4 regions of the Klenkia terrae genome follow, and region 3 is predicted to be linked to each of the others. Evidence: riboswitches for the same ligand, from Rfam matches in the RefSeq annotation. Region 3 holds a riboswitch; each other region holds the start of a gene.
What was found. Region 3 has a riboswitch for cobalamin ahead of UXQ13_RS17730 (ABC transporter substrate-binding protein). Riboswitches for the same ligand answer to the same signal wherever they lie in the genome.
Positions count from the first base shown of each region.

Region 1: it holds a riboswitch for cobalamin, as region 3 does, so the genes downstream of both, UXQ13_RS02630 (ABC transporter substrate-binding protein) here and UXQ13_RS17730 (ABC transporter substrate-binding protein) in region 3, are expected to answer to the same signal.
Region 2: it holds a riboswitch for cobalamin, as region 3 does, so the genes downstream of both, UXQ13_RS00285 (putative cobaltochelatase) here and UXQ13_RS17730 (ABC transporter substrate-binding protein) in region 3, are expected to answer to the same signal.
Region 4: it holds a riboswitch for cobalamin, as region 3 does, so the genes downstream of both, UXQ13_RS08145 (energy-coupling factor ABC transporter permease) here and UXQ13_RS17730 (ABC transporter substrate-binding protein) in region 3, are expected to answer to the same signal.

Region 1 is NZ_JBAPLV010000002.1:125,980-131,063, reverse strand. It holds gene UXQ13_RS02655 (alpha/beta fold hydrolase) at 1-26, shown strand, start outside; gene UXQ13_RS02650 (SCO family protein) at 603-1,292, opposite strand; gene UXQ13_RS02645 (hypothetical protein) at 1,451-1,828, opposite strand; partial or broken gene UXQ13_RS02640 (zf-HC2 domain-containing protein) at 2,078-2,176, opposite strand; gene UXQ13_RS02635 (sigma-70 family RNA polymerase sigma factor) at 2,234-2,794, shown strand; cobalamin riboswitch at 2,958-3,159, shown strand; gene UXQ13_RS02630 (ABC transporter substrate-binding protein) at 3,225-4,787, shown strand; gene UXQ13_RS02625 (ABC transporter permease) at 4,784-5,084, shown strand, end outside.
Region 2 is NZ_JBAPLV010000001.1:58,794-63,877, forward strand. It holds gene cobO (cob(I)yrinic acid a,c-diamide adenosyltransferase) at 1-507, opposite strand, end outside; gene UXQ13_RS00285 (putative cobaltochelatase) at 509-2,581, opposite strand; cobalamin riboswitch at 2,620-2,757, opposite strand; gene UXQ13_RS00290 (hypothetical protein) at 2,786-3,250, shown strand; gene UXQ13_RS00295 (hypothetical protein) at 3,247-3,678, shown strand; gene UXQ13_RS00300 (transcriptional regulator) at 3,675-3,968, shown strand; gene UXQ13_RS00305 (DUF1990 family protein) at 3,955-4,506, opposite strand; gene UXQ13_RS00310 (AbrB family transcriptional regulator) at 4,525-5,084, shown strand, end outside.
Region 3 is NZ_JBAPLV010000022.1:11,615-16,698, forward strand. It holds gene UXQ13_RS17725 (FAD-binding and (Fe-S)-binding domain-containing protein) at 1-1,655, opposite strand, end outside; cobalamin riboswitch at 1,686-1,868, shown strand; gene UXQ13_RS17730 (ABC transporter substrate-binding protein) at 1,995-3,464, shown strand; gene UXQ13_RS17735 (ATP-binding cassette domain-containing protein) at 3,470-4,174, shown strand; gene UXQ13_RS17740 (ATP-binding cassette domain-containing protein) at 4,171-4,902, shown strand; gene UXQ13_RS17745 (ABC transporter permease subunit) at 4,899-5,084, shown strand, end outside.
Region 4 is NZ_JBAPLV010000007.1:6,907-11,990, reverse strand. It holds gene UXQ13_RS08160 (MFS transporter) at 1-304, opposite strand, end outside; gene UXQ13_RS08155 (FAD-dependent oxidoreductase) at 373-1,785, opposite strand; gene UXQ13_RS08150 (ArsR/SmtB family transcription factor) at 1,840-2,199, shown strand; cobalamin riboswitch at 2,446-2,618, shown strand; gene UXQ13_RS08145 (energy-coupling factor ABC transporter permease) at 2,690-3,376, shown strand; gene UXQ13_RS08140 (energy-coupling factor ABC transporter substrate-binding protein) at 3,373-3,699, shown strand; gene cbiQ (cobalt ECF transporter T component CbiQ) at 3,696-4,433, shown strand; gene UXQ13_RS08130 (energy-coupling factor ABC transporter ATP-binding protein) at 4,430-5,084, shown strand, end outside.

The sequences.
Region 1 (5,084 bases), on a different contig from region 3:
TGCTGCTGGGCGAGCGGGCCGACTGAGGGGTCGGTACCGCAGAGCGACGTCGTAGCGGAAGGACCTCGACGTCCTCGACCATGCGTGAGCAGTGGACCCTCCTCGTCGCACCCGAGGGTGACGCCCGGCGGGGCGCCCAGGGGTGGTGGGCCGCGGTGGAGCGGCCCTATGCCTGGAGCATGGCTGGGCTGGCGGCGTCCGACGGTGAGGTCATCACGCGTCCGGTGCGTGACGACCGCGCCGCTCTGCTCGAAGCGATGCGCCGCACCGGATCCGAGGCGCTGGCCGGACGGATGGTCGGCACCCTGTCCGGCGGCGGACGCCAGCGCGTGCTGGTGGCCTGCGCCCTGGCCAGGACGCGCCCACCTGCCGCTGGACGAGCCCACCGACCACCTCGGGGCCCGCGCCCAGCTCGAGCTCGGGGAGCTGCTGGGCGCCCTTCCCCAGACCAGGGTCGCGGTGCTCCACGACCTCGATCACGCCCTGGCCCACAGCGACCAGGTGGCGATGGTGGACAGCGGCATCCTGGCGGCCACCGGCCCACCCGGGGCGCCGCAGCTGCCCACCGCAGGCACGTCGCGGCCCACGGGAGGCCGCGACGGTCAGGAACCGGCGACCACAGCCAGGTCGTGTGCGATGGCGCTGGAGCCGTCCGCGGCGTTGAAGGCGACGTGGGCCTGACCGTCGTCGCCGTACAGCAGCACCAGCGACGAGTGCTGCTGGCCCTCCTCCTCAGCGAGCGGCACCCCCGCCTCCAGCTGTGCCGCGTCGATCTCGGACTGGGTGCCGGTGAGACCGACGAACGGGGCGGCCGCCCCGGAGCTGAACCGTCCGAGGTACTCACCCAGGACCGCCGGGGTGTCGCGCGCGGGGTCGGTGGTCACGAAGACGACCTGCACCTGCTCGGCGACCGCCGGGTCCACGGTCTGCAGGGCGATCGCGACGTCGGCCATCGTGGTGGGGCACACGTCGGGGCAGTTCGTGTAGCCGAAGAACAACAACGTCGGCGCATCCCCGGTGCGGGCCGCGAAGTCGTACGCGGCACCGGACTGGTCGGTCAACGTGAAGGTCGGCTTCTGGAACGGGGTGGCGAGGTTGAGGCCCTCGTAGGGGTTGTCGGGTGCCGAGAGGGTGGCCGGCGCCGGTGGCATGGACATCCCGGCCATGCCGCCGCCGTCGGCGGTGGCGCCCGTGTCCGGGGAGCTGGCCGGGGTACCGCAGCCGGCCAACAGCAGGGAGGCGCTGAGCAGGGCGGCCCCCAGCAGGGTGCGGCTCCGGTGGGTGCTGCGCATCGGTCTGTGCCTCGTTCTGTGGTGAGGGAGGTGTGTGGGGTGTTCAGTCGTAGCTGTGCCCCTCCGGGCCGCGGGGCACGCGTCGGGGGTCCCGGCCAGGCGCCCCCCGGCGGGCTACGTCGGGGAGAGCCCGCCCAGACGGCCCGGAGGACCCATCCTCACGTCTGCACCTGGTGCTCCCGACGCAGGGGGACGGGGGCCTCCGTGGTGCGGAGGACCCACCGGGGTGCACGCGAGCGCTGCTCCGGCCACCGGGCTCGGGCGACGGCCGCGGACCGCACCGAAGCGCGTGGACGCCCGTGCCACGCCAGCGCTGCCACCAGCAGGGTCCCGGCCAGCAGGAGCAGGTGCCCGGCGGCACGACCAGTACCCACCTGGCTGGCCAGGAGGTCCCGCACGGTGACGAAGGTGAGCACCGAGGTGAAGAACCCGAGCAGCGGCAAGGCGCCTGCCGCCAGCCTGGGCAGGCCCGCGACGACGACGAAGGCGAAGGCGAGCGCGGCATTCCAGGCGCCGCTCTCGTGGGCGACGTGCATCGGGGCCGACATGGTGCCCGCCCCCCCGAGGAGCGCCGGGAGGCTCAGCGCCGTCTGCCCAGCCCCGACGGCCAGGAGGGCCAGGCGCAGCGTGGTCGACGCCCACGACCTGGACCGACCTGCGCGGCCCGCCATCTCGGGCAGCCGGGTCAGGACCGCCATCGTGAGGTCCGGGACCGGTACGGCGGGAGCCATCCGGACCCGGCGGGTCGCCTCGACGGCGGCATCGGACCATCCCTGGCAAGCCAGGCAACCGCTCAGGTGCTCCTCGACCCAACGGTGGGGGAGGTCACCGGCCTCGCCGTCCATCCGGGCCGACAGCGATTCACGGAACGACGAGCAGTCCATGGTTCAGTAGTCGTCGCAGGGGGCGGCTGAGTTCCGCCGCTCACCGACTTCGACGGGATGGACGTGGACCAGCTCGAGGTGTGGGCGGCGCGGGCCGCGGGGGGTGACGTCGCGGCCACCGCCGCGCTCGTGCGCGCCACGCAGACCGACGTGTGGCGGTTGTGCTCGCGGCTGGTGGACAGGCAAGCGGCCGACGACCTCACCCAGGAGACGTACCTGCGGGCCATCCCTGCGTTGGCCGGGTTCCAGGGCCGGTCGAGTCTGCGCACCTGGTTGCTGTCGATCGCCCGCCGGGTGTGCGCCGACCACCTGCGCTACAAGCAGCGGCGCAGGCTCGTGTTCGTCGGGGGTGGCCAGGAGGTGGAGTCCCTGCTGGGCGAGCACCCCGCCGTCACCGACGAGGTCGGCGGCACGGTGGCCGCCCGTGATGCCCTGGATCGGCTGGAGCCGCAACGGCGGGAAGCCTTCGTGCTCACCCAACTGCTGGGGCTTCCCTACAGCGAGGCAGCCGAGGTCATCGGCTGCCCCGTCGGCACCATCCGTTCGCGGGTCGCCCGGGCCCGGGCCGACCTCGTGGCCGCCATGGTCAGCCACGCCGAGCCCCGCCGCCGAGCCTGATGCCCGGAGGGCACGGACCGGTGGGCACAGGTCTCGTCGCCGGGCACCGAGGCCGAGCTGTCGGCAGACTCGCCCGAGATAACGATGAGGTCACGGCTGGGGGGTCTCGGAACCCCTGGTCCGGCTCGGGCGACTGAGGGAGCGAGCCCGCACCAGCGGGCTCGCGAGTTCCGCCCGCCGTGGTGCTCGGGAAGCCGGTGTGATGCCGGCGCGGCCCTCGCCACTGTGATCAGGTGGTCTCGCTCCTCGCCTTCGCCCACTCGTGGGGCCGAGGCAGCCACTGGACCCGCACGTCGGCGGTCCGGGAAGGCGGGGTGAGACCGACACCTGTCAGCCAGGAGACCGGCCACGGCATCGGGAGTCATCCACGAGGTGCTGGCGGAGACATCTGATGACGCTGCGTGCTGTCCTGTCCACGAAGGTCCGGCCCGTGACCGCCCTGTCCATCGCCGCACTGGCGTTGAGCGCCTGCGCGACCACCGGCGGCGGAGGTGACGCCGCCGCGGACCCCGAGGCCCCGGCCACGTTGACGATCGCGACCAGCTTCGCCATCGACGACCTCGACCCGCTGGAGAACGCCTTCTGGGGCCCGGAGTTCGGCTACGTCGAGTTGCTGATGCGCCCGACCCGCGAGGGCACCCCGGAGCCATGGGTGCTGTCGGACCTGCAGAGCACCGATGACACCACCTGGACGCTGACGCTCAACGAGGGCGTGGCGTTCACCGACGGCGCCGGCTTCGACGCCCGGGCCCTGGCCGATCTGCTGACCTGGACGGCGGAGAACGTCGACAGCTTCGCCAGCGCCTCGGCGCTCGCCTCGGCGGAGGTGACGGGGCAGGACGAGGTCACGGTGACCACCTCGCGGCCGGTGCCGACCCTGGCCAGCGTGTTCGCCGACGAGTCGATGGTGCCGGTGTTCGACGTCGCCGGCTACGAGGACCACCTGGCCGCCGGCGACGCCCCCTCGGCGCTGGTGGACGCCGACCTGTACACCGGGCCCTACGCGGTGCAGAGCCTGGACGACCAGGCCGCCGAGCTGGTCCCGGTGGCGGGCTACTGGGGTGGCACCCCGGCGCTGAGTGCGCTGACGGTGAAGTTCGTGCCCGAGGCCAGCTCGCGGGTGCAGGCGGTGCAGACCGGGGAGGCCGACCTCGCGCTGTACATGCCGACCGCGATCGAGCAGACCCTGGAGGGCCGCGACGATGCGGTCTGGGTGACCGGGGAGCCCACCGGCTCGACCTTCTCGTTGAGCTTCAACACCCGCTCCCCCGGCTGGGACGACCCCGCCGTCCGCACCGCCGCGCTGCTGGCGGTGGACTACCGGGCCCTGGTCGAGGATGTACTGGACGGACTGGCCGACACCGCGACCAGCGTCTTCGCCCCGTCCCTGCCCTACGCCGTGGACACCCAGGAGACCGACCTCGACGCCGCCGCCGACCAGCTCGAGGCCGCAGGCTGGACCGCCGGCGCCGGCGCCGGCGCCGACGGCACCCGCACCAGGGACGGCGTCCCGCTGACCCTGCGGCTGCTGAGCTACCCGCAGCAGCCGGACTCGACCACCCTGGCCGAGGCCCTGCAGGTGCAGCTGGGCGAGGTCGGGATCGACGTGCAGGTCAGCCAGGTCGACGACGTCACCGCCGCCCGCGAGGGCAGCGACTGGGACGCCGCGATCGTCGGGGACTCCCTGGTCTCCTTCGGTGGCAGCCCGGTCGAGGGACTCACCGACGGGCTGGTCACCGGGGGCAGCGAGAACTACGGCGGGGTCTCCGACGCCACCCTGGACGACCTGGTCGCCCGGCTGTCGGTCAGCTTCGACGACGCCGAGCGCACCGACCTGCTCGAGCGCATCCAGACCGTCATCCACGACCAGGGCTACTTCGCGGCCACCGTGTTGCGACTGCCCGCGGTGGTCAGCAACCAGGCGTGGTCGGGGTACGAGACCCCGATCAGCAACCTGTGGGTGACCGCGGACACCGCACCCGCCGCGGCGTGACCCGCGCCGCCCTGCGGCGGCTGGGTCAGGCCCTGGGGACGGCGGCCGGCGGTGCGATCCTCACCTTCGCACTGCTGGTCGCCGCCCCCGGCGACCCCGCCCGCCGGGTGCTGTCCGCCCGCGGCGTGCAGGACCCCACGCCGACGGCCGTGGCCCAGGTCCGCGCCGAGCTGGGCGTGGACCAGCCCCTGCCGCTGCGGTTCTGGGACTGGCTCACCGACCTCACCCGGGGCGACCTCGGGGTGAGCTGGCGGACCGGGCGGCCGGTGACCACCGAGCTGGTCGACCGGCTGCCCG
Region 2 (5,084 bases), on a different contig from region 3:
GCGCCCGGTGATGACGACGTGCTGGTTGCCGGGTCGGTCGCGCATCGTCTGCACGACGTCCTCGACGTCGACCCAGCCCCACTTCATCGGGTAGGTGAACTCGTCGAGCACGTAGAACCTGTGCGCCTCGGCGGCCAGGTCGCGCTTGATCTGCGCCCAGCCCTCGGCGGCGTCGGCGGCGTGGTCGACCTCCGAGCCGGCCCGGCGGGACCAGGACCAGCCCGAGCCCATCTTGTGCCAGACCACCGGCCCGCCCTGGCCGGTCTGCGCGTGCACCTCGCCCAGCGCGGTCAGCGCGTTCTCCTCGCCGACCTTCCACTTGGCGCTCTTGACGAACTGGTAGACCGCGATCGACCAGCCCTGGTTCCACGCCCGCATCGCCATCCCGAAGGCGGCGGTGGACTTGCCCTTCATCTCCCCGGTGTGCACCGCCAGCAGCGGCCGGTTGCGGCGCTGCCGGGTGGTGAGCCCGTCGACGGGGACCGCCGTCACCTGTCCCTGGGGCATGTCAGGCAGCCGCCTTCACGGTCGAGACGAGTTCCTGCGCGCCCAGTTCCTCCAGGCACAGCGTCTGCGCGCCCAGGTGGACGCCCAGGGTGTGCGCGAGGCCGAGCTTCACGAACCCGGACTCGCAGTCCACGACGACGCTCGCGGTGCCGGCGGCCTGCAGCAGCCCGGCGGCGCGGTGCGCCTGTGCGAGGTGGTCGGTGCCGCGCTCGCCGGTGGCCCGGCCGTCGGTGACCACGACCAGCAGCGGACGGCGGCGCGGGTCGCGCACCCGCTCCACCCGCAGCGTCTCGTGCGCCCGCAGCAGCCCGGCGGCGATCGGGGACCGGCCGCCGGTGGGCAGGTCGGTCAGCCGCGCGGCCGCGGCCTCCACCGACCAGGTCGGCGGCAGCGCGAGGACGGCGTCGGAGCCGCGGAAGGTGACCAGCCCGACCTTGTCCCGGCGCTGGTAGGCGTCGGTCAGCAGCGAGAGGACGGCGCCCTTCACCGCGGCCATCCGGGTGCGCGAGCCCATCGATCCCGAGGCGTCGACGACGAAGAGCACCAGGTTGCCCTCGCGGCCCTCCAGGTCGGCCTGCCGCAGGTCCTCCCGGGCCAGCCGCAGCCCGGGACCGGAGCGACCGCGGGCCAGCTGGTGCGGGGCGGCGGCGAGCACGGTGTCCACCAGGTGCAGCCGGGTCACGCTGCCCTCGGGACGGCGGGAGCCGACCACCCGGCCGCGCTCGCTGCGGGCCCGGGACCGTCGTCCGGCGACGCCGTCCCCGATGCCGGGGACCTCGAGCCGGCGGGCGCGGAACGCCTCGTCGGGCGCCACGGCGGCCCGCTCGGGCGCCGGTGCGGCCTCCGCGTGGGGGGCGTCGTCGGTCGGGGGCGAGGGATCCCCTCCCGAACCCTGGGCCGCGGACCCTTCGGTAGGGGCTCCCTCGCCTGCCTCGGAGGAGGGCTGGTCGGGGCCCTGGCCCGGATCCGGGGAGCCGCCGTCCGGGGAGCCGCCGTCCGGGGAGCCGCCGTCCGGGCCGCCGTCGCCCTCGGGGGCCGTGTCGTCCGGGTCGGGCTCGGGGTCGTCGGGGCGGGCGTCGTCCAGGGCCTGCTCGAGGGTGTCCTCGTCCAGGCCGGGGGCGTCGAAGGGGTTGCGGCGGCGGCGGTGCGGCAGGGCCAGGCGGGCGGCGACCCGGACGTCGTCCTCGGTCACGTCGGTGCGGCCCGACCAGGCGGCGTGCGCGATCGCGGCCCGGGCGGTGACGATGTCGGCGCGCAGGCCGTCGACGCCGAAGGCGGCGCAGACCGCGGTGACCTGGGACAGCGCGGCGTCGCCCAGCACCACCTGCGGCAGCAGGGCGCGGGCGGCGGCGATCCGGTCGGCCAGCGCCGTCTCCTCGCCGGCCCAGCGCGCCTCGAACCCGGCCGGGTCGGCGTCGGCGGCGAACCGGCGGCGCACGACCTCGGCGCGCAGGCCCGGCTCGCGCGGGGCGGCGACCTCGACGGTGAGCCCGAACCGGTCCAGCAGCTGGGGGCGGAGCTCGCCCTCCTCGGGGTTCATGGTGCCGACCAGCAGGAACCGGGCGGCGTGCTGCACCGAGACGCCCTCGCGCTCGACGTAGGCCCGGCCCAGCGCGGCGGCGTCCAGCAGCAGGTCGACCAGGTGGTCGTGCAGCAGGTTGACCTCGTCGACGTAGAGCACGCCGCGGTGCGCGGCCGCCAGCAGGCCGGGCTCGAAGCTCTTCACGCCCTCGGTCAGCGCGCGCTCGATGTCCAGCGAGCCGACCAGCCGGTCCTCCGAGGCACCGACCGGCAGCTCGACGAGCCGGGCCGGGCGGGTCTGCGCACCGGCGCCGGGCTCGTGCGGACCGTCCGGGCAGGCCGGGTCGGGCGCCGCGGGGTCGCAGCCGAACCGGCACCCGGGGACGACGTCGACCGGCGGCAGGACGGCGGCCAGCGCACGGACCGCCGTCGACTTGGCCGTGCCCTTCTCACCGCGCACCAGCACGCCGCCGACGGCGGGGGAGACGGCGTTGAGGAGCAGGGCCAGGCGCATGTCGTCCATGCCGACGACCGCGCTGAACGGGTAGACCACGGGTGCGCATCCTCTCCCCGGGTGTCCGCGCCCGGAGGTGGCAGGTGGCGACGGCCGCAGTTCCTGGCTCACCCCGGGGGGCTGACAGTGGCGGGACCGCGCCGGAGTCGCACCGGCTTCCTGCACTGCCGTCGCAGTTCGCCGCCAATGAGACCACGCCCGATGACTTGACGATTCGGAAAGTCGTCCGGCAGACTTTCCGACATGGAAAGAGACGATGCGGTGCGGGACCGGGCGGTGGCCGACCTGGCTGCCCTGCAGACCGACCGGGCGGCGCTGGCCGACCGGCTGCGGCAACCGGGGTGGTACGACCCGGCGCTGGGGGTGCTGGTCGGGGGCTTCTTCGCGACCTACTCCTTCGCCTTCCCGTGGCTCACCCTGGTCGCGGTGCCGGTCTTCCTCGGCGGGATCGCCCTGCTGGCCGCCGGCTACCGGCGGCACACCGGGCTGTGGGTGAACGGCTTCAACGGCGGACCGTCCACCAAGCCGGTCATCGCGGCCTGGGGCGCCGCGTGCCTGGTCCTGCTCGTCGTCGGGCCGGCGCTCGAGGTCGGGTTCGGCGTCCGGTACGCGATGGTGGTGACCGGCGTCGTCCTGGGTGTCGCGGCCGCGCTGCTCAGCCGCCGCTGGACGACGGTCTCCCAGCGCGAGCTGCGGGGCGAGCGATGAGCGCCGACCGGGACCGCGCCGCCGCCGACCTCGCCGCGCTCGACCGCGACCGGGCCGCGCTGGCCGACCGGGTGGCGCCCCCGCGCTGGTTCGGTCCGGCGATCGGGCTGCTGCTGTTCGCCTTCGTCTCCTCGAACGCGCTGGACTCCCCGTGGGTCACCGCGCCGGCCGTGCTGGTGTTCGGCCTGGGGATCGGGCTGCTCGTCGGGGTCTACCGGCGCTCCACCGGGGTGTGGGTGCACACCCCGCCCCGGGTGCTGGCCGGCTGGGCGGCGTTCGTCCTCGTGGTGCTCGTGCCGGCGTTCGCGCTCGGCGACGAGCGACCGTGGCTGTTCGTGGTGGCCGGCGCGGTGCTGGGGATCGCGGTCGCCGTCCTGTCCGCCCGGTGGACCCGGGCCTGGCAGCGCGAGCTGCGGGAGGGGGTGTGACCACCGTCGAGCCCCGCTTCGACCAAGTGGTGCACGCCCCGCCGCGGCTGCAGGTCTGCGGGCTGCTCGCCGCGGTGGACTCGATGGACTTCGCCGCCGTCCGCGACGCCGTCGGGGTGAGCGACTCGGTGCTGTCCAAGCACGTCAAGCAGCTCGAGGACGCCGGCTACGTGCGGGTCCGCAAGGCCACGGTGGCCTCCCGGCAGCGCACCTCGCTGTCGCTGTCGCCGGCCGGCCGGTCGGCCTTCACCGCGCACGTCGCCGAGCTCCGCCGGATCACCGGCGGCTGATCCGGTCCACCGGCCCTCGGGTCGGGTGGACCAGGGCCCGGCGGTACCGACGTCGGTAGACCCGCTGGGCCACCAGCAGCAGCGGGAACAGCGGTCGCCAGATCCCCGTCCCGGGGCGGGTCAGGGACCGCAGGGTCAGCCAGACCGCACCCTCGGCGTCCCGGTGCACGACGAAGGCCTCCTCGCCGGAGACGGGGTGCCCCGGGCGGGTGCCGTAGGCGAAGCCCCTGCGGTCGGGGGTGTCCACGACGGCCACCACCCGGATCGGCTCGCGCACGCGCAGGGGCCCGACCGCGGCGACGAGCACCAGGTCCGCACCGGTGGTGACCGGGCCGGGCGGGTGGACGGCGAAGCCGCTGCGGGGCTTGACCGCCCACCGCATCAGCGCACCCGCCGCGGTCCAGGCGTCGTCCCCCCGACCCACCAGCACGGTCTCCTCGTGCACCCGGGAACCGGGGGCGTCGGGGTCCCACCGGGCGTCGGCCGGGCGGGTCGCCCCCGGGAACGGGTACCCGAGGTCCGGGGCGGCAGGGTCCACGCCGCCATCCTGCCCGCGGTGACCTGGGTCCTGGTGCTTCAGTGGGCGGTGATGAACCGGCGGCTGCTCCTGGACTGGCTGGGTGTGCTGGCGGTCGCGGCGGCCCTGTCGGGGCTGCTCACCCTGCTCGGCGTGCCCTCGGCGACGCTCTTCGCCGGGCTGGCCACCGGGCTCGGCCGGGCGCTGCTGGTCCGCCGGAAGCTGGTGCTGCCCCGGCACGGCATGACCGGCGCGCAGGCCGTCGTCGGCGTCTCGATCGGGGCGCTGGTCTCGCTGTCCACGCTGCAGGCGGTGGCCCGGGACTGGCTGCCGGTGGTCGGGGTGACCGTCGGGACCCTGCTGCTCAGCCTGGTCGCCGGCCGGCTCATGGCCCTGCGCGCGGGGGTCAGCCGGGTCACCGGGGCGTTCTCGATGATCGCCGGCGGGGCCTCCGGGATCACCGTGATGGCCCGGGAGCTCGGCGCCGACGCCCGGATGGTCGCCGTCCTGCAGTACCTGCGGGTGCTGCTGATCGTCGTCACGATGCCCGTGGTCGCCGCCGTCGTCTACGGCGCCGCGGGCACCGACGCCGGGACGCC
Region 3 (5,084 bases):
GTGGCCAGGAACGACGGGCACATGACGCCGCCGGTGGCCGTGGCGTCGGCGCGGCAGCGGCCCACCCCGACGCAGCGGTGCGCGGCCACCGACAGGTCGCCGGCGTCCGAGGTCAGCGGGAAGGCCCGGCTGGGCAGCGGGTGCGCGGCGGGCAGCCGGAGGGTGGCGTCCAGGGGTTCGGGGTCGACCAGCACCCCGGGGTTGAGCAGCCCGGTCGGGTCGAAGGCGTGCTTGACCGCGGCGAACGCGGCCAGCAGCTCGGGGCCGTACATCCGCGGCAGCAGCTCGCTGCGGGCCCGGCCGTCGCCGTGCTCGCCGGAGACCGACCCGCCGTACCCGGCGACCACGTCGGCGGCGGCCTCGACGAACTCGCGCAGCACGTGCGGCCGGTCGGCCAGCGGGAAGTCGATCCGGGCGTGCACGCAGCCGTCGCCGAGGTGGCCGTAGACCAGCGCGTCCAGGCCGTGCGCGTCGAGCAGGCCGCGGAAGTCGCGCAGGTAGGCGCCCAGGTGCTCCGGCGGGACGGCGGCGTCCTCCCACCCGGGCCAGGCCGGCGCCCCGGCCGGGGTGCGCCCGCCGAGCCCGGCGCCGTCCTCCCGGATCCGCCACAGCCGCAGCGCGTCGGCGCCGCCGACCACCAAGGAGTCCAGCGCCCCGGCGTCGGCCACCAGCCGGCGGGCGGCGTCCTGGGCGGCCGCGGCCGACTCCCCCGCGACCTCGACGAACAGCCAGCCGTCGCCGCGCGGCAGATCCGGCACCGCGGCGGCCCCCCGGCGGCGGCGGACGACGTCGACCAGCCGGGCGTCCATCCCCTCCACCGCACGGGGCGCGTGCGGCAGCAGCCCGGGCACGGCGTCGGCGGCGGCCGGCATGTCCGGGTAGCCCAGCACCACCAGCGCGGTGGCCGCCGGCACCTCGGCCAGGGAGACGGTGGCCTGCAGCAGGACGGCGAGGGTGCCCTCCGAGCCGGCCAGGAACCGGCCCACGTGCCGGCCGCGCTCGGGCAGCAGGTGCTCCAGCGAGTAGCCCGACACCTGCCGGCGGAACCGCCCGGACCCGGTGCGGACGGCGGCCAGGTTGGCGTCCACCACCGGCCACAGGTCGACCGGGCCCGCGGACCCGGGCCCGGCGTCGAACACCTCGCCCGCCGCCGTCGCCACCTGCAGGGAGACCACCGTGTCGGCGGCCCGACCGAGGCTCATCGCGTGCGCGCCGCAGGCGTTGTTGCCGATCGTGCCGCCGATGGTGGCCCGGGAGTGCGTCGACGGGTCGGGGCCGTAGGCCAGCCCGTGCGGGGCACCGGCGTCGGTGATCCGGTCCAGCACCACGCCGGGCTGGACGACGGCGGTGCGGGCGTCGGGGTCCAGCGCCTGCAGCCGGGTGAGGTGCCGGGAGGTGTCCAGCACCAGGCCAGGTCCGATCGCGTTGCCGGCGATCGAGGTGCCGCCGCCACGCATCGTCAGCGGGACGGCGAGCTCGCGGCACACCGCCAGGGCGGCCAGCACCTCGTCGGCGTCCCGCGGGTAGGCCACCGCGGTCGGCACCACGCGGTGGTTGGAGGCGTCGGAGCTGTACTCCGCGCGCCGCCGGGTGCCGTCCTCGACCTCGGCCAACCCGGCCGCCCGCAGACCGGCCACCAGCTCCTCGACCGCCACCGGGCCAGTGTGCCTCTAGGGTGGGCGGCGCAGCTGGTCCGGCCGCCGCGAGGCGGCCGGGGCAAGAGGGAACCCGGTGCGAGTCCGGGACTGCCCCGCAGCGGTGAGCAGGAACGACCGCCGTCATCAGCACTGGGTCCCCGGACCTGGGAAGCGACGGCCAGTAGGTGGGCACCCGTGCCCGTGCCCGCGAGTCCGAAGACCTGCCAGATGCGGCCGCGCGGCCTCCCGCGTGGTCGGTCGGCGACCTCGTGGGCGGGTCCGGACGACGGCGGGGTCACCCCTGCCCGTTCCCTCCCCCGGCGTCGCGGACCTCCCGCCGCTCGCGAGGAGAGAGCCGTGAAGAGGACCACCCTGGGCATCGCCGCCCTGCTGACCCTGACCGCCTGCGGCGGCGGGTCCTCGCCGTCCGCGGACGGCGACCGGATCCGGCTGGCCTACGCCTTCGCCCCGGTCGCCGGGCTGTCGCCCTACAGCGACGACGCCGTCATCGGCTACGGCGTGGGCGCCACCGAGACCCTGGTCCGGCTGGACCCGGCCGGTGCACCCGAGCCGCTGCTGGCCACCTCCTGGACCCAGGTCGACGACCTCACCTGGCAGTTCGACCTGCGCGACGACGTCACCTTCCACGACGGGACGGCGATGACCGCCGACGTGGTGGCGGCGTCCCTGCAGCACGCGGTGGACGCCGACCCCAGCCCGCGGGCGCTGTCCGGCGTGGAGCTGACCGTCGCCGCGGCCGACGAGGACACCCTGACCCTCGCCACCGCCGCACCCGACCCGGTGCTGCCGCAGCGGCTGACCTCGCCGGAGCTGGTGGTGCTCTCCCCCGGCGCGTACGCCGACCCGTCGTCCCCGGACCTGGTGGGCACCGGCACCGGCCCCTACGAGCTGACCGCGGTCACCGGCACCAGCGGGGCGACCCTGGACGCCGACCCCGACTACTGGGGCGGCGCCCCGGCCGCCGACGGCGTGGACGTCACCTTCCTGTCCGACGGCACCGGCCGGACAGCGGCCCTGCGCGCCGACGAGGTCGACGTCGCCCAGGCCGTTCCGGTCTCCCAGGTCGACGGCCTCGGGTCGGGTCACCGGCTGCAGTCGGTGCCGCTGCCGCGCACCGTCTCGCTGCACCTGACCACCACCTCGCCGGTTTTCGCCGACCCCGGGCTGCGCGAGACCGCCCGGCAGGCGGTGGCCGGCCTGGACGTCGCCGGCACGCTCTACGAGGGCCAGGCCGACCCGCCGCAGGGCCTGTTCGGGCCCACCTCGACCTGGGCCGCGGACCGGCAGCCGCCCACCTACCCGTCGGCCGTGCCGGCGAGCGGGCAGGCGGTCAGCCTGGCCACGTTCTCCGACCGCGCCGAGATGCCCGAGGTGGCCGCCGCGGTCGCCGACGCGCTGCGCACCGCCGGGTTCACCGTCGACCTGCAGGTGGGCCTGTACTCCGACATGGAGGCCGACTACCTCGACGGCCGCTACGACGCGGTGCTGATGAGCCGGTCCTACGGCCAGGACACCGCCGACCCGCTGTCCTACCTGGCCTCGGACTTCGGCTGCGCCGGCGGGTACGACCTGTCGCAGTTCTGCGACCCCGCGGTGGACGCCGAGCTCGCCGCCGGGTCGCAGCTGACCGACGTCGCGGCCCGCAACCAGGTCGCGCTCGCCGTGGAGCGCACCGTGCTGGGGTCCGACGCCGTCGTCCCGGTGGTCCACGACCGCACCCGGTTCGGCGTCGCCGACCGGGTGAGCGGGCTGGCCGCGGACCCGTGGGAGCGGTCGATCATCACCGTCGACACCGCGGTCTCCTGACCGGCGTGGTCGCCCGGGTCAGCGGGCTCACGGTCGCGGCCGGCGACCGCCGGCTGGCCGGCCCCGTCGACCTGGCGGTGGCCGACGGCGAGCGGGTCGGGCTGGTGGGTGCCTCGGGCTCGGGCAAGTCCCTGCTGGTGGCCGCGCTGCTCGACGAGCTCCCGGCCGGGCTGACCACCACCGGCTCGGTGCAGGTGGCCGGCCGGGCCGGCGCGGTGTTCCAGGACGGCGCCACCGCCCTGGACCCCCTCGCCAGGGTCGGCGCCCAGCTGACCGGGCCGCTGCGCCGGCTGCGCGGGCTGTCCCGCGCCGCCGCCCGGGAGCACGCGGCCGGTGTGCTGGACCGGCTCGGCCTGCCGCCGGGCACCCTCCGCGCGTGGCCCGCGACGCTGTCCGGCGGGCAGCGGCAGCGGGTCGCGCTGGCCCTGGCGCTGGCCGGCGACCCGCGGCTGCTGGTCGCCGACGAGCCGACCACCGCGCTGGACACCGTGGGCCAGGCCGCCGTGCTGGACCTGCTGGACGCGCTCGCCCCGGCGCTGGTGCTGGTCAGCCACGACCTGGCCGTGGTGGCCCGGCTGTGCACCCGGGTGCTGGTGCTCGAGGACGGCGTCGTGGTCGAGGAGGGCCGCCCGGCGGACCTGCTCGCCGACCCCCGGCACCCGCTGACCCGGGACCTCGTCGCCGCCGCGCGGGCCGGGGAGCTCGCGTGATCGAGCTGCGCGGGCTGGTGCGCGGGTACCCCGGGGTCCGGGCGCTGGACGGCGTCGACCTCGCCGTGCCGACCGGCCGGCACCTGGCCCTGGTCGGCAGCTCGGGTGCCGGCAAGACGACGCTGCTGCGGCTGCTGCTCGGCCTGGAGGCACCCGACGCCGGCACGGTCCGGGTGCTGGACCGCCCGGTGCACCCCGGCCCGGCGCGGTCCCTGCGCTGGCTGCGGCAGGCCGTCGGCGTGGTCGCCCAGGACGCCGGCAGCTCGCTGGACCCCCGCTGGCCGGTGGGCCGGTCGGTGGCCGAGCCGCTGCGGCTGCTGCAGGTGACCGGCGACCACCCGGCCCGGGTGCGGGAGGTGCTGGCCGCGGTCGGCGTGGACCCGGACGCCGCCGACCGCCGTCCCGACGCCTTCTCCGGCGGCCAGCGGCAGCGGATCGCGCTGGCCCGCGCGCTGGCGCACCGGCCGCAGCTGCTGGTCGCCGACGAGCTGCTGTCGGGCGCGGACGCCGTGCTGCGCGCCCGCCTCCTCGAGCTGCTCACCGGCCTGGGCACCCAGCTGCTGCTGGTCACCCACGACCTGGCCGTGGCCGCCGCGCTGCACGGGGACGTCGCCGTCCTCGCGCACGGGCGGCTGGTCGAGCACGGGCCGGTGGCCGACGTGCTGGCCGACCCGGCCGCGCCGGCGACCCGGGAGCTGCTGGCCGCCGTGCTGCGGCTGCCGTCGTGAGGGCTCTGCGCAGCGCGGGCGCCGTGGTCGGCACGGCGCTGGCCGTGGTGCTGGCGCTGGCTGCGCTGCCCTGGTTGCGCGGGGAGGACCCGGCGGTCACCGTGTTCCGGGCGCTGTACGCCGAGCGGACCCGGGACCCCGCCGTGGTCGAGGCCCTGCGCGCCGACCTGGACCTGCCCGAC
Region 4 (5,084 bases), on a different contig from region 3:
AGAACACCGCGGCCATCGCAACCCCGGCGACCAGCCACGCCGCGGCGAACCACAGCAGGGTGGGGGCGGTGGCGATGCCGACCGTGGCCGCGACGGCGAGGACCGACCCGGCGGTCATCACCGGCCGGGGCCCGATCCGGTCCAGCCAGCGGCCGACCGGTACCCCAGCGACGGCGGACACCACCAGCCCGACCGAGAACGCAGCGGTCGTCGACGTGGTTGACCAGCCGGTGTCGGTGGTGATCGAGGCCAGTGCGACCGGGAAGGCGTAGTACAGGACGCCCCAGCTGACGACCTCGGTCACGCACAGCACCGCCAGTGGCCACCAGGACACCGCGCCCCGGTGGCCGCCGACGGCGGAGATGTGCCCGGTCAGCTGCGGGCGCCGGCTTGCGCGGTCTCGGGCTGGGCCGGAGCGGTGCCGCAGCACGAGGCCGCAGGCACCTGGACCTCGAGTTCGTCGCCGGAGCGGCCGTGCTCGGTGCCGGTGGCGAAGCCGAGCTCGGCGTCGACCCGCTCCCCCAGATCCGTCGAGCACACCCCGGTCGAGGGCAGGTGCAGCTGCACGTCATCGGCGCCGGCGGTGTCCCCGGCCAGCGCGGCGGCGATGGAGCGCACCTGCTCGTAGCCGGTGGCCAGCAGGAACGTCGGGGCCCGGCCGTAGGACTTCATCCCGGCCAGGAAGAACCCGTCATCAGGGTGGGTCAGCTCGCGGTACCCGTGCGGGGGCACCGTGCCGCAGGAGTGGAAGTCCGGGTCGATCAACGGCGCCAACCGGGACGAGGACTCCACCCCGGGATCCAGGTCCAGCCGCAGCTCCCGCAGCATCCCCAGGTCGGGCCGGAAACCGGTCGCAGCAGCTACCGCGTCCACCGTCAGTGCCAGCGGCGCCTGGTCCCGGCCGATGCCGCGCACGACGACCTGGTCCCCGGCCGGGGTCAGTTCGGTGATCGTGACCTCCCGGTGCAGGGTGATCGCGCCGGTCGCCACGGCCGCCTTCAGGTCCGAGCCCAGCAGACCGCGGGCGGGCAGGCCATCGGAGTCCCCACCCCCGTACAACCGGGCCGGCGACCGGCCCCGGATCGCCCAGCTGATCTCCGTCCCCGGCTCCTCACCCTGCAGCCGGGTCAGGGCCAGCAGCGTGTTCGCCGCCGAGTGCCCCATCCCGACGACCAGGGTGTGCCGGCCGGCGAACCGGGCCCGGTCCCGGCCCAGCACGTCGGGCAGCGGCCCGACCAACCACCGCTCGGCCGCCGACTCCCCCACCGCCGGCAGCCCGGAGGCACCCAGCGGGTTGCGCTGACCCCACGTACCCGAGGTGTCGATGACCGCCCGGGCGGTCAGGTCGACGACGATCCCGTCGCGGACCGTGCGAACCAGGTAGGGCCGGCCCTCCCGGCCCAGGCCGCGGGTCTTGTCCACCCCGACCCGGGACACCGCCTCCACGCGCACGCCCGTGCGGATCCGCGGCGCCAGCTCCGGGGTGGCTGCCAGCGGGGCCAGGTAGTTCTCGACCAGCTCGGCGCCGGTGGGCAGCTCATCGGCGGCCGGGGACTCCCACCCGGTGCGCTCCAGCAGCCGGGCCGCGGCGGCATCCACGTCGTACTCCCACGGGGAGAACAACCGCACGTGCCCCCACCGCGCCACCGCCGCTCCCGGCCGGTCACCGGCTTCCAGCACCAGCGGCTCCAGGCCGCGCTCGAGCAGGTGCGCGGCGGCGGCCAGCCCGACCGGGCCGGCACCGATGACGACGACAGGGAGGTCTGCGGTGGTGGGTGCGCTCATGAACCGAACGTAACAGCGGATGCTGTTGACAACAACAGGTGCAATACTCGGTGCGTGACCCAGGACCTGGACGTGCGCCTGCTCGGTGTCGACGAGCTCACCTCACCCGCCGACCGCGCACGCCTGCTCGCCCCCCAGCTCAAGGCCCTGGGCGACCCCAACCGACTGCACCTGGTCCTCCTGCTCGCCGAAGGGCCGGCCACCGTCCGCGAACTCACCGACGCCAGCGGCATGGGCCAGACCCTCGTCAGCCACCACCTCGCCCCCCTCCGCGAGGAAGGCCTGGTCACCGTCACCCCCCGCGGCCGCAGCAACGTCTACGCCCTGTGCTGCGAAGCCCTCGCCGGCCCCGTCAAGACCCTCGCCACCCTCGCCGCCCTCACACCCGAAGGCGCCGACGCCTGCTGCCGCTGACCCCCGGGGCAGGTCCGGTGCTGAGCAGTGCACCGGGCTCGGCGAGTCCGATCTCAAGGGTTGCGACCTCAGTGAAGTCGGTGTGGACGACCGGGGTGCCACCGAGCCCGACATGCAGCCTCATCCCTCGAGCAGCTGACCCGCTCGCTCCGTGGCCCGACGGGGCCTGACCAACCTGCTGAGCACGTATCTGCACAACCGTTCGAGCAGCACCCGGGCCCTGTCCGGGTGGTGGCGGGTGTGGTGTGCTGTGGTGACCACGACGGCAGTGGAGGAAGCCCGGTGCGATCCCGGCGCGGTCCCGCCACTGTGTCCGGGGAGTCCGTCCCCACGCTCGACCACTGGCCCTGGGCCGGGAAGGTCGGGGACGGGTGCCGATCCGGGAGCCAGGAGACTCCAGCCGTCGTCCCTGCGATTCCGGGCGTGGACACCCGGGAGAGGACCGACCCCGTGCTGACTCCTGCCCTGCTCGCCCCGGCTGTGGTGCTCCGTGCACATCGCTGAGGGCTTCCTGCCCCCTGCCCACGCGATCGGCTGGACCATCGCCGCGGCGCCCTTCGTCGTCCACGGGGCACGCGCCGTGGTCAAGGAGGTGAGGGAGAACCCGGAGTCCACGCTGCTGCTGGGCGCCGCGGGTGCCTTCACGTTCGTGCTCAGCGCGATCAAGCTGCCCTCGGTGACGGGCTCGTCGTCGCACCCCACCGGCACCGGGGTGGGCGCGATCCTCTTCCGGCCACCGGTGATGGCCTTGCTGGGCACGGTGGTGCTGCTGTTCCAGGCCCTCCTGCTGGCCCACGGCGGACTCACCACCCTGGGGGCCAACGCCTTCTCCATGGCCGTCGTCGGACCGTGGGCGGGGTACGGCACCTATCGGCTGGCCCGCCGCGCCTCGGGCAACCTGCTGGTCGGGGTGTTCGCGGGCATGATGATCGCGGACCTGTCGACCTACGTGACGACCTCGCTGCAGCTCGCACTGGCCTTCCCCGACGCCGAGAGCGGCTTCCTCGGTGCCGCGGTGAAGTTCCTCGGGGTCTTCGCCGTCACCCAGGTGCCGCTGGCCGTCGCCGAGGGGTTCCTGGGCGTGCTGCTGTTCCGTGTGCTGACCGTCAACGCCCGCCCGGAGCTGGAGCGGCTGGGTGTCCTGCGGCCGCAGCCCACCGACGAGGCGACCCGATGACCCGGCGTACGTGGGTCACCCTCGCCCTGGTCGCGTCCGTCGTGGCGCTGTTCGCCCTGCCGCTGGTGTTGGGCGCCCCCAGCGACTACGCCGGGACCGACAGCGTGGCCACCGCGGAGATCCAGGCCAGCAACCCGGGCTACGAGCCGTGGTTCGACTCCGTCTTCTCCCCCGGTTCCAGCGAGGTCGAGTCCGGGCTGTTCGCCCTGCAGGCCGCGCTCGGCGGCGGCGTCCTGGGGTATGTGCTGGGCCGGTTGCGCGGGCGGCGGTCCCGAGCGACGGCCGAGGCACCGACCAGCGGGCCCGCCGACACCACCCCGTGACCGGCCTGGCCGTCGACGACGCAGCCTGGGCCAGCACCTGGCGGCCCCGGGCGGTCGGGGACAAGCTGCTGCTGACCCTGGGGTTGGTGCTGTGCGCCCTGGTGCTCCCGGTCTGGCCGGGCTCCCTGCTGGTCGGGCTCACAGCTGTCGGCCTGGCCCTGGGCCCGGCGCGGGTCCCGGCCCGGGTGTTCGCGCGGGCGGTGCGCCTGCCGCTGGCCTTCGTCGCCGTCGGCGCCGTCACCGCGGTCGTGCAGGTGTCCACCGACGGCATCGGCTGGGCGCCGGATGCAGCGGCGACCGGAGGTGCGCTGGTCGGGCATGCGCTGGCCGGCGGCGCCGCGGTCATGCTGCTGGCCACCACCACCCCGGTGTCGGACCTGCTGCCGGCGCTGCGCCGGGCCCGGGTGCCCGCCGCGGTCGTGGAGGTGGCGTCGATGATCTACCGACTGCTGTTCGTCCTCCTGATCAGCATGCGCACGATCCGCGAGGCGCAGACGTCCCGACTCGGGTACTCCACGGCCCGGCGCAGCTACCGGTCCTCCGGCCTCCTGGCCGCCGCCGTGCTCACCCGCTCCTGGGACCGGGCTCGCCGGCTGCAGGGAGGCCTGGCCGGCCGCGGCATGACCACCGACCTGCGCGTGCTGCCCGAGGTGCTGCCGTCCTCCCGGTCGTTCCTGGCCGGCACCGTGCTCGGGCTGACCGTCCTGTGCGGGCTCACCGTGGTCCTGTCGTGAGCGGCGGACGGCTGGCGGCGACCGACGTGGTGGTCGGCTACTCCCGGGGCAGCAGGGTGCTGGACCGGGCGTCGCTGGCCGTGCCGGAGGGGCGACGGCTGGCGGTGCTGGGTGCCAACGGCTCGGGCAAGACCACCCTGCTGCGCTGCCTGTCCGGCGCCCTCGTCCCGGCCTCGGGCCGGATCAGCCTGGACGACGCAGCCCTGGAGCACACCCGCCGCGGACTGCAGGCACACCGCCAGCAGGTCCAGCTGGTGCTGCAGGACCCCGACGACCAGCTCTTCAGCGCCTCGGTCGCGCAGGACGTCTCCTTCGGCCCGCTGAACATGGACCTGGCCGAGGACGAGGTCCGTGCGCGGGTCGTCGAGGCCCTCGAGCTGCTCGCCGTCACGGGGCTGGCTGCTCGGCCCACCCACCAACTGTCCTACGGGGAACGCAAGCGGGTGGCCATCGCCGGTGCGGTGGCGATGCGCCCACGGGTGCTGCTGCTCGACGAGCCCACCGCCGGGTTGGACCCCTCCGCGGTGACCGAGGCCCTCGCCGCCCTCGACCGCCTGCAGCGCCGGGGCTCGACGGTGGTGATGAGCACGCACGACGTCGACCTGGCGCTGGGGTGGGCCGACGAGGTCGCGGTGGTCGTGGACGGCCGGG